Accumulibacter sp.: one gene and its partner. The protein of the gene in region 1 interacts with the protein of each later gene in a pairwise test. Links are inferred from orthologs where the notes say so. Each region holds a gene or a part of one and is shown in the gene's direction. Other genes may lie near its edges.

Evidence for each region. The genes of interacting proteins can lie anywhere in the genome.
Region 2: the proteins of V5B60_RS01925 (region 1) and grxD interact in binary tests that used the Escherichia coli proteins (3 or more experiments, as listed by UniProt). The link is inferred for Accumulibacter sp. from one-to-one orthologs.

The regions. Positions count from the first base shown.
Region 1 is NZ_JAZKUG010000001.1:421,891-425,957, forward strand. The notes cover bases 428-3,366. They hold V5B60_RS01925 (BolA family protein), read left to right. Parts: upstream 428-1,742; coding sequence 1,743-1,991; downstream 1,992-3,366. Other genes in these bases: V5B60_RS01920 (ABC transporter permease), read left to right, coding at 987-1,739; murA (UDP-N-acetylglucosamine 1-carboxyvinyltransferase), read left to right, coding at 1,984-3,249; V5B60_RS01935 (metallophosphoesterase family protein), read left to right, coding at 3,292-3,366. In the rest of the region: V5B60_RS01910 (STAS domain-containing protein), read left to right, coding at 1-42; more of V5B60_RS01935, read left to right, coding at 3,367-4,067. UniProt on the Escherichia coli protein: Involved in cell resistance against acid stress.
Region 2 is NZ_JAZKUG010000001.1:1,731,515-1,734,770, forward strand. What follows is about bases 1-2,692. They hold grxD (Grx4 family monothiol glutaredoxin), read left to right. Parts: upstream 1-1,030; coding sequence 1,031-1,354; downstream 1,355-2,692. Other genes in these bases: prfA (peptide chain release factor 1), read left to right, coding at 1-117; prmC (peptide chain release factor N(5)-glutamine methyltransferase), read left to right, coding at 107-1,021; V5B60_RS07450 (hypothetical protein), read left to right, coding at 1,487-2,020; V5B60_RS07455 (serine/threonine-protein kinase), read right to left, coding at 2,080-2,692. Outside these bases: more of V5B60_RS07455, read right to left, coding at 2,693-3,256. UniProt on the Escherichia coli protein: Monothiol glutaredoxin involved in the biogenesis of iron-sulfur clusters.

The DNA.
Region 1 (4,067 bases):
GCCTCGCTCTACGGCGTAGCCGAACTCCTGCCGCTGGCCTGAGGCGGCCCGCTGCTTGCCACGACCAATGGGCGTTGCGGTTGCCATCGATCGCGTCGAGAAGCGCTTCGCCGCCGTGCAGGCACTCGCCGGGGTATCGCTGCGGATCGACGAGGGTGAGTTCTTCGGCCTGCTGGGGCCGAACGGCGCCGGCAAGACGACGCTGATTTCCTGCCTGGCCGGTCTCAGCCGGCCGGACGCGGGCAGCTGGCCGTCCTCGGGCACGACGTCGTCCGCGACTACCGCGCCGCCCGCCGCCTGCTCGGCGTGGTGCCACAGGAACTGGTCTTCGACCCCTTCTTCTCGGTCCGCGAGACGCTGCGCATCCAGTCGGGCTACTTCGGCATCCGCAACAACGATGACTGGATCGACGAGATCCTCGCCAACCTCGATCTCGTCGCCAAGGCCGACACCAACATGCGGCGGCTGTCCGGCGGCATGAAGCGGCGGGTGCTGGTTGCCCAGGCGCTGGTGCACAAGCCGCCGGTGATCGTCCTCGACGAGCCGACCGCTGGCGTCGATGTCGAACTGCGGCAGGGCCTCTGGCAGTTCGTCCGTCGTCTCAATCGCGACGGCCACACGGTGATCCTGACGACGCACTACCTCGAGGAGGCCGAATCGCTCTGTGGCCGCATCGCCATGCTCAAGCAGGGGCGCGTGGTGGCGCTCGACTCGACCGCCAACCTGCTGGCTCGCTTCGCCGGGCAGACGCTGAGCCTGCGCCTGGCGCCGCCGGCAGCGCTGCCGCGACACCTGGCGGCGCAGGCAACGAGGGTCGACGGGAACTGGGCCTTCCCGCTTGCCGGAGCCCGCGAGGTCGAGCAGCTGCTGGCCGAACTGCGGCAGGCAGGTTGTGTCATCGACGACCTGCGGCTGACCCAGAGCGATCTCGAGGATGTTTTCCTCGGCGTCATGCGCAACGCGGCCGACAGCCGGAGCAACGACCGATGACCGGCTTTCGCACGCTGCTCTACAAGGAAGTCCTTCGTTTCTGGAAAGTCAGCTTCCAGACCATTGCCGCACCGGTGTTGACGGCGCTGCTCTACCTGCTGATCTTCGCGCACGTTCTCGAAGCGCATGTGCAGGTGCATGGCGTCCCCTATACCGCTTTCCTGATCCCCGGTCTGGTGATGATGTCAGCGCTGCAGAATGCCTTCGCCAACAGTTCGTCGAGCCTGATCCAGTCGAAGGTGACGGGCAGCGTCGTCTTCGTCCTGCTGCCGCCGATCTCCTACGGCGAGTTCTTCCTCGCCTACGTCGTCGCCGCCATGCTGCGCGGCCTGATGGTCGGCACCGGCGTCCTGCTGGTGACGATCTGGTTTGCCGTGCCGGCGGTCGAGGCACCGCTGTGGATTCTCGTCTTCATCCTCCTTGGCGGCGGGATCATGGGCGCACTGGGGATGATTGCCGGCATCTGGGCCGACAAGTTCGACCAGCTCGCCGGCTTCCAGAACTTCCTGATCATGCCGCTGACCATGCTCTCCGGCGTCTTCTACTCGATCCATTCGCTCCCCGGCTTCTGGCAGCAGGTATCGCATTTCAACCCTGTGTTCTATATGATCGACGGCTTTCGTTACGGCTTCTTCGGCATCTCGGACGTGCCGCCGGAGACCAGCCTGGCGGTCGTCGGCAGCAGCTTCGCCCTGGTATCGGCAGCAACGCTGCTGCTGCTGCGCAGCGGCTACAAACTGAGATCCTGAATCATGATGCACCCTGAACGAGTCCAGCAGTTGATCGCCGCTGGCCTGCCCTGCGAACACCTGCAGGTCAGCGGCGATGGCCACCACTTCGAGGCGTTGATCGTCAGCGCCAGCTTCGCCGGCAGGAACCGCGTGCAGCGCCAGCAACTGGTCAACCGGATCCTGCAGCAGCATTTCGACTCCGGCGAGTTGCATGCGCTGTCGATGAAGACGCAGACCCCCGCAGAGTGGAGAGACGCCAGCCGTGGATAAGCTGCTGATCGAGGGAGGCCGGCGGCTCGCCGGCGAAGTCGCGATTTCCGGCGCCAAGAACGCGGCGCTGCCGATCCTCTGCGCCAGCCTGCTCAGCGCCGAACCGCTGCATCTGCGCAACGTGCCGCAACTGCGGGACGTGGCGACGATGCTGCGGCTGATCGAGCAGATGGGCGTCCAGGTCAGCCGCGAGGGGACTTCCGAAGTCGTCCTCGACAGTCGCAACCTCGACAATCCGCTCGCCCCGTACGACATGGTCAAGACCATGCGCGCGTCGATCCTCGTCCTCGGTCCACTGCTGGCGCGCCACGGCGAGGCCCGGGTGTCGCTGCCGGGCGGCTGTGCCATCGGCGCCAGACCGGTCGAGCAGCATATCCGCGGTCTGCAGGCAATGGGCGCAGAGATCCAGGTCGAGCACGGCTATATCCATGCCCGCATTGCCGGCGGCAGGCGGCGCCTGCAAGGCACCCGCATCGTCACCGACATGGTCACCGTCACCGGCACCGAGAACCTGATGATGGCGGCGGTTCTCGCCGACGGCGAGACGACGATCGAGAATGCCGCCCGCGAACCGGAAATCGTCGATCTTGCCGACTGCCTCAGCTCAATGGGGGCGCGCATCTCGGGCGCCGGCAGCGACCGCATCCGCATCCGCGGCGTCGACTGCCTGCACGGTGCAGCGCACACGGTAATGGCCGACCGCATCGAGACCGGCACCTACCTCTGTGCGGCAGCGGCAACCGGCGGCAGCATCCGGCTGACCCACACTTCGGCCGCCTACCTCGATGTCGTCGTCGATAAACTGCTCGACGCCGGCTGCGAGATCGTCGCCGAGCGCGAGGCGATCCGCCTCGCGGCACCGCAGCGTCTCAAGGCAGTCAGCGTGCGCACCTCGCCGTACCCGGCATTCCCGACCGACATGCAGGCGCAGTTCATGGCGCTGAACTGCGTCGCCGAGGGCACGGCGGTGATCCGCGAGACGATCTTCGAGAATCGCTTCATGCATGCCGTCGAGCTGATCCGGCTCGGTGCCGACATCCGGATCGACGCCAGCAACGCGCTGGTCACCGGCGTCGAGCATCTGCAGGGAGCGACGGTCATGGCGACCGACCTGCGCGCGTCGGCCAGCCTGGTGATTGCCGGACTGGTGGCGCAGGGAGAAACGCTGATCGACCGCATCTACCATCTCGACCGCGGCTACGAGCGAATCGAGGAGAAGCTCGAACAATTGGGCGCCGTCGTCCGGCGAATCCGCTGAGCGACGCGGCCGCGGCGACCCGGCACGGCGACTGCTGCCCGCATGCGCTTCATCCACTGCGCTGACATCCATCTCGACAGTCCGCTGCGCGGGCTGGAACGCTACGAAGGCGCACCCGTCGACGAGATGCGCGACGCCACCCGTCGCGCCTTCGCCAATGTCGTCGACCTCGCCATCGAGCGCGCCGCCGACTGCGTCCTGATCGCCGGCGACATCTTCGACGGCGACTGGCCGGACTTCAATACCGGCCTCTACTTCGCCGCGCAGTTGCGCCGCCTGGCCGCTGCCGACATCCGCGTCTTCCTGAGCTACGGCAACCATGATGCGGTCAGCAAGCTGACGCGTTCGCTACCGCTGCCGCAGAACGTCTTCTGCTTTCCCGCGAATCGTCCGGCGACGCAGGTGCTCGCAGACCTCGACCTGGCGATCCACGGCCAGAGCTTTGCCAGCGAGGCGGTGACGATCGACCTCGCCGCCGCCTATCCCGCGCCACGCGACGGGCTGCTCAACATCGGCGTCCTGCACACCGCGCTGTCGGGGCGCGAGGGACATCAGCCCTACGCGCCGACGACGGCACAGCGCCTCGCCGACAAGGGCTACGATTACTGGGCGCTGGGTCATGTCCACACCCGGGAGATCGTCCGCGAATCGCCATGGATCGTCTTCCCCGGCAATACACAGGGGCGGCACGCGCGTGAGACCGGCGCCCGGGGCTGCATGCTCGTCGAAGCCGAGGCCGCCCTCGGCATCCGTTCGGTCGAGTTCGTTGCCACCGACGTCGCACGCTGGCAGCAGCTCGTCATCGACATCGCCGGACT
Region 2 (3,256 bases), 1.3 Mb from region 1 along the record:
AACCTGACGCTGTACAAGATCGACGCTATCATGGATGGTGAGCTTGACGAACTCATCACGGCACTCACTGCCGAGCATCAGGCTGATCAGCTGGCCATGCTCGCCGATGCCGGGTGACGCGTCTGGCAGCGGCTTGGTGACGACCATCGGCGAAGCTTGGCGGCTTGCAAGACAGCGGATCGATCGCCTCGATGCCCGCCTGCTGACTGAGCACGTGGCCAGTTGCAGCCACGCCGACCTTCTCGCTCATCCGAGCCGGCCGCTGTCAGCGCGGCAGGTGTGGCAACTCGAAGCGCTCGTGCAGCGACGTACGAGCGGTGAGCCTCTCGCTCACTTGGTCGGGTCAGTGGGCTTCTACGGTCGCGAGTTCAGGGTCAACGCCGACGTGCTGGTGCCGCGTCCCGAAACGGAACTGCTGGTGGAACTGGCACTCGAAAGACTGCGAGCGTTGCACGAACCCGCTGTCGCGGATCTCGGAACGGGTTCCGGCGTGTTGGCGATCAGCTTGAAGTGCCTTTGCCCGCAAGCCAGGGTGGTGGCAGTCGATCTGTCACCAGCGGCGCTGGCCGTGGCGCGAATGAACGCGGCTCTGCACCGGGTGAGCATACGCTTTCTCGAAGGCGATTGGTATGGACCACTCGCTGGTGAGCGCTTCGATCTGATTGTCGCCAACCCGCCCTACGTGGCCATGTCTGACCCGCATCTGGAGAGCGGTGGCCTGCCGTTCGAACCGCGGATGGCTTTGACCGATGGTGTCGCGGGGGGCGACGGACTGGACTGCACGCGGGTGATCGTTGGCGGTGCGGCGATGCACCTGCTGCCGGGAGGCTGCCTGCTGATCGAGCATGGGCATGATCAGGGCGAGGCAGTTCGCCAGTTGCTGCAAGAGGCCGGTCTGGCCGGCGTGGCGACCTGGTCCGACCTGGCAGGGATCGAGCGGGTCAGCGCTGGGCGCGTGCCGGGCAGCCGGGACAAAGAGTCGCAGCAGGACGGTTTCTTTCTTCAACCAGATGAGCTATGAGGTTTCAAGATGGATGTGCAGCAGCTGATCAAGGAGCAGGTGACGAGCAACCCAGTGGTCCTTTACATGAAAGGGACGCCACAGTTTCCGCAGTGCGGCTTCTCGGCGGTGTCGGTCCAGATTCTCAGGGCTTGTGGTCTTTCGAGTTTCTTCAGTGTCAATGTCCTCGAAGCCCCGGAGATTCGCAGCGGTATCAAGGAGTTTGCCAATTGGCCGACGATTCCGCAGCTGTATGTCGGTGGCGAGTTCATCGGCGGTTGCGATATCATGCGCGAGATGTACGAGGAGGGCGAGTTGCAGAAGCTCCTGCAGGATCAGGCTGGCGTCAGCTGAAGACTCGTTCCGCTGGCAGTGGCCATGTCGACGGGCATGGCCTCGCCGACACTCGCCTGGGTTCGGGCTCTTCTCTCCGCAGTCGCTTGGCGCGACCATCAGCCGCTGGCAGACCATTCAAAGGGAGGCCACATGACTATGCGACCCTCAATCGGACGGTTCGCGCCGACCCTGTTTCTTGCGATCGTGCTTTCGGCGTGTGCCGGTTACAGCGGCTACGGCCTGAAGCCCGGCGTGGCGACCGTGTCCGACGTCATGGCGACGATGGGCACGCCGGCGATGCGTTGGCTGGACGCCGATGGCAGCGAGCAGCTGGCCTATCCTCGTGGCCCATCCGGTCCGCAGACGTTCATGGTCTTCATCGCCCCGGACGGCAGACTGCGGCGGATCGAGCAGGTGCTGGACATGGAGCACTTTGCGCGTATCGAGCCGGGCAAGAGCGACCGGGAGTCCGTCCTGCGTCTCCTCGGTCCGCCGGTGCCGCAATGGACCGAGTATTTCAGCGCGCGCAACGAACTCGTCTGGGAGTGGCAGTTCTGCGATTCGTGGAACCAACTCGCGCGCTTTGACGTCCTCTTCGACGCAAGTACCGGGATCGTCCGCACGAGTTACCAACGCCAGGCACTGATGGGCTGGAATGGCGTAGCACCCTTCTGCGGCCACTGAGCAGCACACTCGGCGCCACCGCCCGCGCCGCGGCTTACTGGGGCCATCGGCAGCCGGCGTCAGAACGAGACGAGGCGGACATTGGCCGAGGTCAGCCGATCGCTGAGGACGGCGAGGAAGGCCTGGTAAAAGTGCATGCGGCAGGTTGCCGACGATTCCTGCAGGGCAGCCGCGGCGATCATCACCAGCTTGGCGTCGGTCAGCGCGACGACGTCGGCGCCGCGCAGCGCAGTCGCCTTGCCGATCACCGCCATTTCACCGAAACACTCGCCACTGGTCAGCAGATCGAGAAGCATACCGTTCTTGAGCACTTTCAGTTCGCCTTCGGCGAGGAAGTAAAAGCAATCCCCTACCTCGCCGTCGGCAATGATGACGGTGTCGGGGGCAACCCGGCTCCATCTCGAGAAGCGGACTACTTCCCAGATCTCGGCTTCGGAGAACTCGGCAAAGAAGCCGAATGACCGAAGCTTTTCGAACTTCTCGAAATCGGCCATGCGCTCCGCTGGCACGCTTGGCCTCCTGCCGCGGAAGGCGAGAGTCAGGTCGTGTCCGAACTCGGTCCAACTGCTGTACCGCGCATCCAGCTGCTTGTTCATCGCACGCGCGACGATCGCATCGAGCGCTGCGGGGATCTCATTGCGCAGCGACGACGGGCGGCGCGGCTCGGCGTTGATGATCTGGTATATCAGATCGTAGCTGTTGCGTGCCTGAAACGGCAACTGCCCGGTCAGCAACTGGTACATGACGACGCCGAGCGAGTAGATGTCGGTCTGGTGATCCAGCGCTCGGTCCTTCACCTGCTCGGGCGACATGTAGGCGGGCGAGCCGATGCCGAGTACCAGCGTCCGCTCTGGCGAACCGATGATCGCGGCGCCAAAATCGGAGACCTTGATGTCACCCTGATTGCGGTCGGTACTGGCAAAGAGGATGTTCGCCGGTTTGATGTCGCGATGGGTGATGCCCATCCGAAAGGCGAAGTCGAGCGCCCGAGTGCACTTGAAGATGATTTCGACGACACGCTCGATGGGCAGCAACTGGCCCCGGGAGCAGACGCTTTCGAGTGTGCCGCCCGGAACATACTCCATGACGATGTAGCAGAGCTGGTCATCGACCACAGCATCGTAGGTCTGCACGATGTGCGGGTGGGACATCTTGCCGATCAGCGCGGCCTCGTTGAGGAAGAGGTGAGTGTATAGCTTGCCTCTCCTGGGATCCTTGAGGATGCCGGGGAAAGCA